Regions from separate parts of the Geodermatophilus sp. SYSU D00766 genome, predicted to be linked through region 1. Evidence: riboswitches for the same ligand, from Rfam matches in the RefSeq annotation. Region 1 holds a riboswitch; each other region holds the start of a gene.
What was found. A riboswitch is a leader RNA that binds a small molecule or an ion and turns the genes downstream of it on or off. The one in region 1 is predicted to bind cyclic di-AMP.
Positions count from the first base shown of each region.

Region 2: it holds a riboswitch for cyclic di-AMP, as region 1 does, so the genes downstream of both, ACI8AD_RS16085 (aggregation-promoting factor C-terminal-like domain-containing protein) here and ACI8AD_RS04195 (transglycosylase family protein) in region 1, are expected to answer to the same signal.
Region 3: it holds a riboswitch for cyclic di-AMP, as region 1 does, so the genes downstream of both, ACI8AD_RS01120 (hypothetical protein) here and ACI8AD_RS04195 (transglycosylase family protein) in region 1, are expected to answer to the same signal.

Region 1 is NZ_JBJGYI010000003.1:130,869-133,116, forward strand. It holds gene ACI8AD_RS04190 (nucleotidyltransferase domain-containing protein) at 1-239, shown strand, start outside; gene ACI8AD_RS04195 (transglycosylase family protein) at 304-1,416, opposite strand; cyclic di-AMP (ydaO/yuaA leader) riboswitch at 1,421-1,591, opposite strand; gene menD (2-succinyl-5-enolpyruvyl-6-hydroxy-3-cyclohexene-1-carboxylic-acid synthase) at 1,875-2,248, opposite strand, start outside.
Region 2 is NZ_JBJGYI010000022.1:30,178-32,425, reverse strand. It holds gene ACI8AD_RS16090 (alkene reductase) at 1-429, shown strand, start outside; gene ACI8AD_RS16085 (aggregation-promoting factor C-terminal-like domain-containing protein) at 494-1,135, opposite strand; cyclic di-AMP (ydaO/yuaA leader) riboswitch at 1,378-1,529, opposite strand; gene ACI8AD_RS16080 (TcmI family type II polyketide cyclase) at 1,780-2,248, opposite strand, start outside.
Region 3 is NZ_JBJGYI010000001.1:248,534-250,781, reverse strand. It holds gene ACI8AD_RS01130 (serine/threonine protein kinase) at 1-185, shown strand, start outside; gene ACI8AD_RS01125 (DNA-directed RNA polymerase subunit alpha C-terminal domain-containing protein) at 211-816, shown strand; cyclic di-AMP (ydaO/yuaA leader) riboswitch at 962-1,115, shown strand; gene ACI8AD_RS01120 (hypothetical protein) at 1,365-2,248, shown strand, end outside.

The DNA of each region.
Region 1 (2,248 bases):
AGCTGCTGACCACCGGCCGGATCACGCTGCCGGTGCCCGAGCCCGACCGCGCGTACCTGCGCCGGGTCCGCCGGGGCGAGGTGCCGCTGGCCGAGGTGGTCGCGGCCGTCGACGACGCCGAGGCGCGGCTGGCCGCACTGCGCGACAGTCCGGCGGTACCCGCCCGGCCCGACCGCGCCTGGGTCGACGGCTGGCTGCACCGGTCGTACCTGGCGTACTGGGCCGCCCTCGGCCGCTGACCGGGACGACGAGAGCCCCGGCCGCTGGGCAGCGGCCGGGGCCCTCGTCGGGGGTGGCGGGAGGTCAGCCCGCGTAGTTCACGTGCACGTGGTCGAAGTGGTTCGCGGTCACGCTGCCGCGGTCCTCCATCGCCTTCCACGCGCCATCGGGCGAGGTCAGGATCCGCTGCTGCCAGATCACGTACTCCACGCCGAGCTCGTCCCAGTGGTCGATGTGGTACTGGGCGATCGCGTCGCCGAGGGCGGCGTCGGACATGACCATGTAGTCCAGCGCCAGGCCCGAGGGGTGCCCGTTCGGGTCGACGGCGCTGCCCCGCGTGCCGCCGATGGTGATGTCGGCGGCGCCCGGCACGTTGCTGACGACGACGTCGGCGGCGGCCTGGGCGACCGGCTTCACGGCGCCGGCGGTGTTGGTGATGGTGGCGATGGCGTTCGCGACCTGCGGCGCGGCCGCGGCGATCGGCGCGACCTCGGCGGCCGGGGCGGACTCGCCGGCGGTGGCGGCCGGGGCCGGAGCGGCGGCCGCGGGGGCCTCGGCGGCGGGGGCCGCACCGCTGACGGCGAGCACCTGGCCCGGGTAGATCCGGTTCGGGTCGCCGCCGATGACGTCGACGTTGCGCTGGTACAGCTCGCGCCAGCTCTGCTGGTGGGCGTCGGCGATCTTCTTGACGGTGTCGCCCCAGCGGACCGTGTAGTCCTCGGTGGCGTCGTCGGCCGGGGCGGGCTGCTCGGCGGGAGCCGCAGCGGGGACCTCGGCGGGGGCCGTGGCGGCCGGGGCGGGCGCCTCGGCGGCGGCCGCGGTGGTGCCGTCGGCCAGGAACGCGCCGCAGTGCGGCCAGGCGCCGATGCCCTGGCCGGCCAGGACGCGCTCGGCGATCTGGACCTGCTCGGCGGGGGTGGCGAGGTCGGCGCGCGCGGCGAGCTCGGTGCCGCCGAAGCCGGCCCAGGTGGACTGGCTGAACTGCAGGCCGCCGTAGTAGCCGTTGCCGGTGTTGATGCTCCAGTTGCCGCTGGACTCGCACTCGGCCACACCGGACCAGTCGTGCGTCTCGGAGGCGGAGGCGGAGGCGGGGGCGCTCAGGACGCCGAGGCCGACGGCGGTGGCGCCGGCGACGACAGGGGCCCGGGCGATGACCTTCTTGGTGCGGACGTAGCGGGGTGCGCGGTGCTTGGGCATGGTGATGATCTCCCGATCACCGCCGGCGAGGTGAGCTGTCGGGTTCGGGCGATCGGTGCCCGGCCGCGGTGTCGCGGCTTCACCCCGAGGCGCGCGTCAGGACAGGCCCCCGTAGGCCGTCGCGCGCCGGAAGTGGTTCCCCCACCCCTGCCCTGGGTGTTGGTGTGGGCGACCGGTGGGCAGGGTTTGGCGGACCGGCGCCGCGCTCCGATTGGCCGAGCGCAGCCAAAACGTTACATATCGTCATGGCAACTGTCGTTGTGTCGCCGGTCACATTCCGTTAGCGGTGGGACGCGCGGGGTATCTGAGGCGCCCTGCCCACCCCCGGGTGCACCCCGGATGCCCAGGTCAGCGGCGAGGCGCCGCGGTGCGCCGCCGGACGCCGCCGGGCGGGCAGTGCGAGCAGGACCACACCGGCGCCGGCCGACGACGGGCGGCCCGGGCGGGCGCCGGAGGGCTCAGCCGAGAGCGCGGGCCGCGGCCTCGCGGAGGGCGACGGCGAGGTCGGCCTCGGCGCGCTGGTCGGTGCCGACGACGACCACTCCCGGCCCGCCCGGCGCCAGGGCGTCGGGCAGCTCGCCGGGCGCGGTGACCCGCGTGGTGGCCCAGCCCAGCGCCTGCGCGACCGCTGCCAGGTCGCGCCCGTGCGGCGTCCCGAACACCCGCCGGTAGTCGCGCGCGTACGCCGGCCGGCCGGGCTCGAGCTGGGCGAAGATCCCGCCGCCGTCGTTGTCCGGCACGACGAGGGTCAGGTCCGGGCGCGGCTCGCCCTCGCCGGTCAGCAGCCCCTGCAGGTCGTGCAGGAAGGTCAGGTCGCCCAGCAGGGCCACCG
Region 2 (2,248 bases), on a different contig from region 1:
GGCGCCGGGCGCGTGGGCCTGCGCGTCTCCCCCGAGCACGGCATCCAGGACGCCCGCGAGCCCGACCGCGCCGACGTGCTCGCCACCTACGGCTCGCTGCTCGACCGGCTGCGCCCGCTGGGCCTGGCCTACCTCTCCGTGCTGCACCGCGATCCCGCCGGCGACCTGGTGCAGGAGCTGCGCCGCCGCTCGGGGATGCCGCTCGTGGCCAACAGCGGCTTCGCCTCGGTCACCACCCGCGAGGAGGCGCTGGCGCTCATCGAGGCCGCGCACGCCGACGTCGTCGCCGTGGGCCGGGCGGTCATCGCCAACCCCGACCTGGTCGAGCGCTGGGCGGGGGAGCACCCGGAGAACGAGATCCGGTCGCACCTGTTCTACGCGTCGGGCGCCGAGGGCTACACCGACTACCCGGCGCTGCGCGCCGGCTGAGGTCCCGCAGCGGGCCCCGGGAGCCCCCTCCGGACGTCCGGAGGGGGCTCCCGGCGTCAGCGGATCAGTACCAGCCGGTCGCCTGGGAGTGCGCCCAGGCCGCGCAGGGGCTGCCGTACCGGTTCTCGATGTAGATCAGCCCGGCGTCGATCTGCCGGTACGGGTCCGACGTCTTCGCGATGCCGGTGCCCGCCCACGTCGAGTCGAGGAACTGGGCGATGCCGTACGCGGTGCTGCTGGGGTTCTGCGCGTTCGGGTTCCACCCGCTCTCCCGCTCCCACAGCTGCTCCAGGCAGCCGAACTGGGTGCTGTCCCCGCCGAGCTGGGCGAGGGCGTAGTCCTTGTACGCCTGCTCGCCCGTGGCGGCCGGGGCCGGCGCGGGCGCCGGAGCAGGAGCCGGAGCCGGAGCCGGGGCCGGGGCCGGGGCCGGGGCCTCAGCGGGGGCCGGGGCCTCAGCGGGAGCCGGGGCGGCGGCCGCCTCGGCAGCCGGCGCGTCGCCGCGGTCCCACCGGTCACCGCGCCAGTCGCCGTTCCAGTCGGAGCTGGCGTCGCGGCCACCCCAGTGCGGCTCGTCGGCCTGGGCGATCGCCTGCCCGCCGAAGGCCAGGGCGAGGGTCATCGCCCCCGTGGCGGTCAGCAGGTGCAGGGCGCGGCGCCGCCGCGTCGCGGTGGCAGCGGTGGGCTCGAGGTGGGTGTGTGCGTGCATCGGGTCGTCCTCCTGGAGGGCACGGTCGAGGGCGCCGTCACCGGACGGCGCTGGCTCGGGATGTGGTGCGGCACGGGGCCTGGGACGGGCAGGGATCGGCAGCCGGGCGCGCGGCACCGGCCGGACGGGGAGTCCGGCTGCAGGCGCGTGCGACGGCTGGGTGTGCAGGCTGGTGGCAGGCGGGAGCGCGACGGTCCCGGACCTGCGGGCGCGGGGGCGCAGTGCCCCGGCGCGGTTGTGCTCCGTTCTCCCCTGGCCGCCTACCAGGTCAGCTGACGGGTTCGGGCTGGGAGTGCCCTACCCGCTCCCGGGGTCCGGGAGCGGGACTCACCCCGGTGGTGCAGGTGGGTCCCCGGCTCGCACCCACGTGGGCGCGACTCGGCGGCATCCGGCAGGGGTCCCCCGGACGGGGACGAGACGACCGGCCGGACGCCGAAACGCTAAGGACGTGACCCGTTCGTGACAATCTGAGACCCGGACGGCAGCGCGACAGGCCGACGTCCCGTCCCCTCCGCGCAGGGACGGTCACCCCGTGCGACCACCGTCACACCGGACACCCCGTCACCGGACGCGCCGTCACCGGACGCGCCGCGACCGCCGGGACGACGTGTCCCGGCGGTCGCAGCGTGTCCGGACCGGCGGCGTCAGTCCCCGGGCTGCCAGTCCGGAGCCGTCCAGCGGTGGAAGACCCGGGCCACGGAGTCGCGGGGGGTCTGCCACGTCTCCGGGCGGTAGGGGCTGACGAAGGGGGCGAGGTCGGCCATCACCTTCGCGAAGGCCGGTCGCAGCGACTCGTGGTCCCGCCGCACGGCCGCGGCCCTGACCGGGTCCTGCTCCAGGAGGTGCACGACGACGTCCTCCATGGAGTACAGCCAGCGGCCGGTGATCCCCGTCCCCGCCGACAGCGGACCGGCGTCGGACTCGGCGTACACCCGGGCGATGTCCTCCTCGCTGCCCGGCCGCATCCGCTGGACCATGACGGTCAGCTGACGCTCTCCGGTGACCCCGCCCTCGGGCACCCACGTGTAGAAGTGCCTCGCCACCGAGTGCGACGGGTTCTCCCAGTAGCTGGGGTAGGGCGTCACGTAGGGGGCGATGGCCTCGGCGATCGCC
Region 3 (2,248 bases), on a different contig from region 1:
CCACCGACCCGACGACCACGGACCCGGAGCCGTCGGACCCGGAGCCGTCGGACCCTGCGCCGACGGACGCGGCCACGTCGGAGCCGTCGGCACCCGCGTCGTCCCCGCCGTCGTCCGCGGGGTCGGCGACGTCGTCGGCACCGGCCGGCGCCCCTCCGGCCCCCGACACCGGCGCGGCCGGCTGAGCGGCGGCGGTTAGGGTCCTCCGCCATGCCGACCAGCTCACCCGGGGACGCGACGGCGGGGACGATCGAGGCGCTGGGCCTGCCCACCCGGGCGGTCACCGCGCTGACCCGCGCCGGCATCACCGACGTCGCCGCGCTCGCCGCCCTCACCCGCCGCGAGCTCGCCGCCGTCCCCGGCCTCGGCGCGGGACTGGTCACCGCGATCCGCCGGGTCGTGCCCGAGCCGCCCACCACCCTGCCCCGCGCCGCGACGCCTGCGCGCGACGACCGGCTCGCGCCGCCGGCCGACGACGACGGCGGCCCCGACTCCCCGGCCATCCCCTCCTTCGCCTCGCTGCGCGACCCGCGCCGCCGCACCGCGCTGGACCTGCTGGTGCCCGAGTCCGGCACCCCCGACGCCGAGGCCTGGAGCGAGCCCGCGCCCGACCCCGGGCCGCCGGCCGGGCGTCCCCCGGCACCGCCGGGGGCCGCCGGCCGCGGTCCAGCCGCCGCGCCCCGCCCGGCCGAGTACGCCGACCTGCTGCGGCTGGGCGCGCGGCTGGCACGCGTCGCGGTCACCGTGCCCGGCCGGGTCGCGCTGTGGTCGGTCCGCACCCAGGTCGACTGGCTGCGCCGGCTGCTCGGCAGCTGAGCCGGGCCGGGCGCGGCGCCGGCGACACGCCGGGCGGGGACGCGACGCTCGTCACGCTCGCCCGGGCCGAGATTGTCACGGAGCGGTAACGGCCACTACCGTGGCCGCCGTCCGACCGGTCGTCGCGTCCCCGTCCGGGGAGTCCGGACGGATGCCGCCGAGTCGCCCTCCGGGGCGAGCCGGGGACCCACCGCACCACTGGGGTGAATCCCGCACGCCGGACGCCGTCCGGCCGCGGGTAGGGCTGCTTCCCGCCCGAACCCGTCAGCTGACCCGGTAGGCGGCCATCGGGAGAAACGGAGAGCCGCCGGATGGCGCGCTTCTGCAGCACGACCGCACCACCCCGCCGGCTCCGCCGCACCCGGGTGCGCTCCCGCATCTGACCGCGCCCGGCCGTCCCCGACGCCGCACCGCGCCCGTCCGGGCCTCCCGGACGGCGTACGCCGGTGCGCCCGCGTCGCGCGCGACGGCCGTGCCGCCTCCTGCCCGCACCCCACCACGGCGCCGCCCCGGCCGCGCCGTGCCTCCCCCTGGAGCACCCCCACCGCATGGACGCCCGCACCACCGGCACGGACGCCGCCACCGCCGAGATCCGCCGTTCGCCCGACACCCCCGACGGCCCCGCGCGCCGCCGCCCGCCCGTCCGCCGGCCCGCCCTGCTGCTGGGCGTGGCGGCCGCCGGCGCACTGCTGGCCAACGTGCTCGTCGCCCCCGACCCGGCCGCCGAGGCGCAGGCCGGGACGTCGGAGACGGTGACCGTCGCCCAGGCGCTGGGCCTGCCCGCGCGCACCGGCCCGGCCGCCGAGGCACCGCCGGTGCAGCCGGAGGACCTGCAGCCGCTGGAGGCCCTCGCGGCCAGCCGCGGCAGCCGCGAGGCCGCCGAGACCGCCGCCGCGCAGGCGCAGGCCGGCGCCGACCAGGCCGTGCTCGACGCCCAGGCCGCCGAGGCCGCGGCGCGGGCCGCCGCGGAGGCGCAGGCGGCGGCGGAGGCCCAGGCGGCCGCCGAGGCGCAGGCCGCCGCCGAGGCGGCGCAGGCGCAGGCCGCCGCGGAGGCCGAGCAGGCCGCCTCGGCCGACCAGGGGTCCGCCGAGGCCGCCCCGGCGGCGGCGTCCTCCTCGTCGTCCTCGGCCACCGGCACCACGGCGTCGCGGGTCGCCCGGATCACCAACACCTCCGGCCCCGTGCGCGCGGTGGTGCAGGCCGCCGCCGACGCCGTGGTCAGCAACGTCCCCGGCGCCGCCTCGATCACCCTCGGCGGCACCCGCGCCAGCGCGACCGACCCCGGTGGGCACCCCTCGGGCCTGGCGCTGGACTACATGGTCATGAGCGACACGGCCCTCGGTGACGCGATCGTGCAGTACCACATCGCGCACTGGGACGAGCTCGGCGTCGACTACCTGATCTACGAGCAGAAGATGCTCTCCTCGCCCGG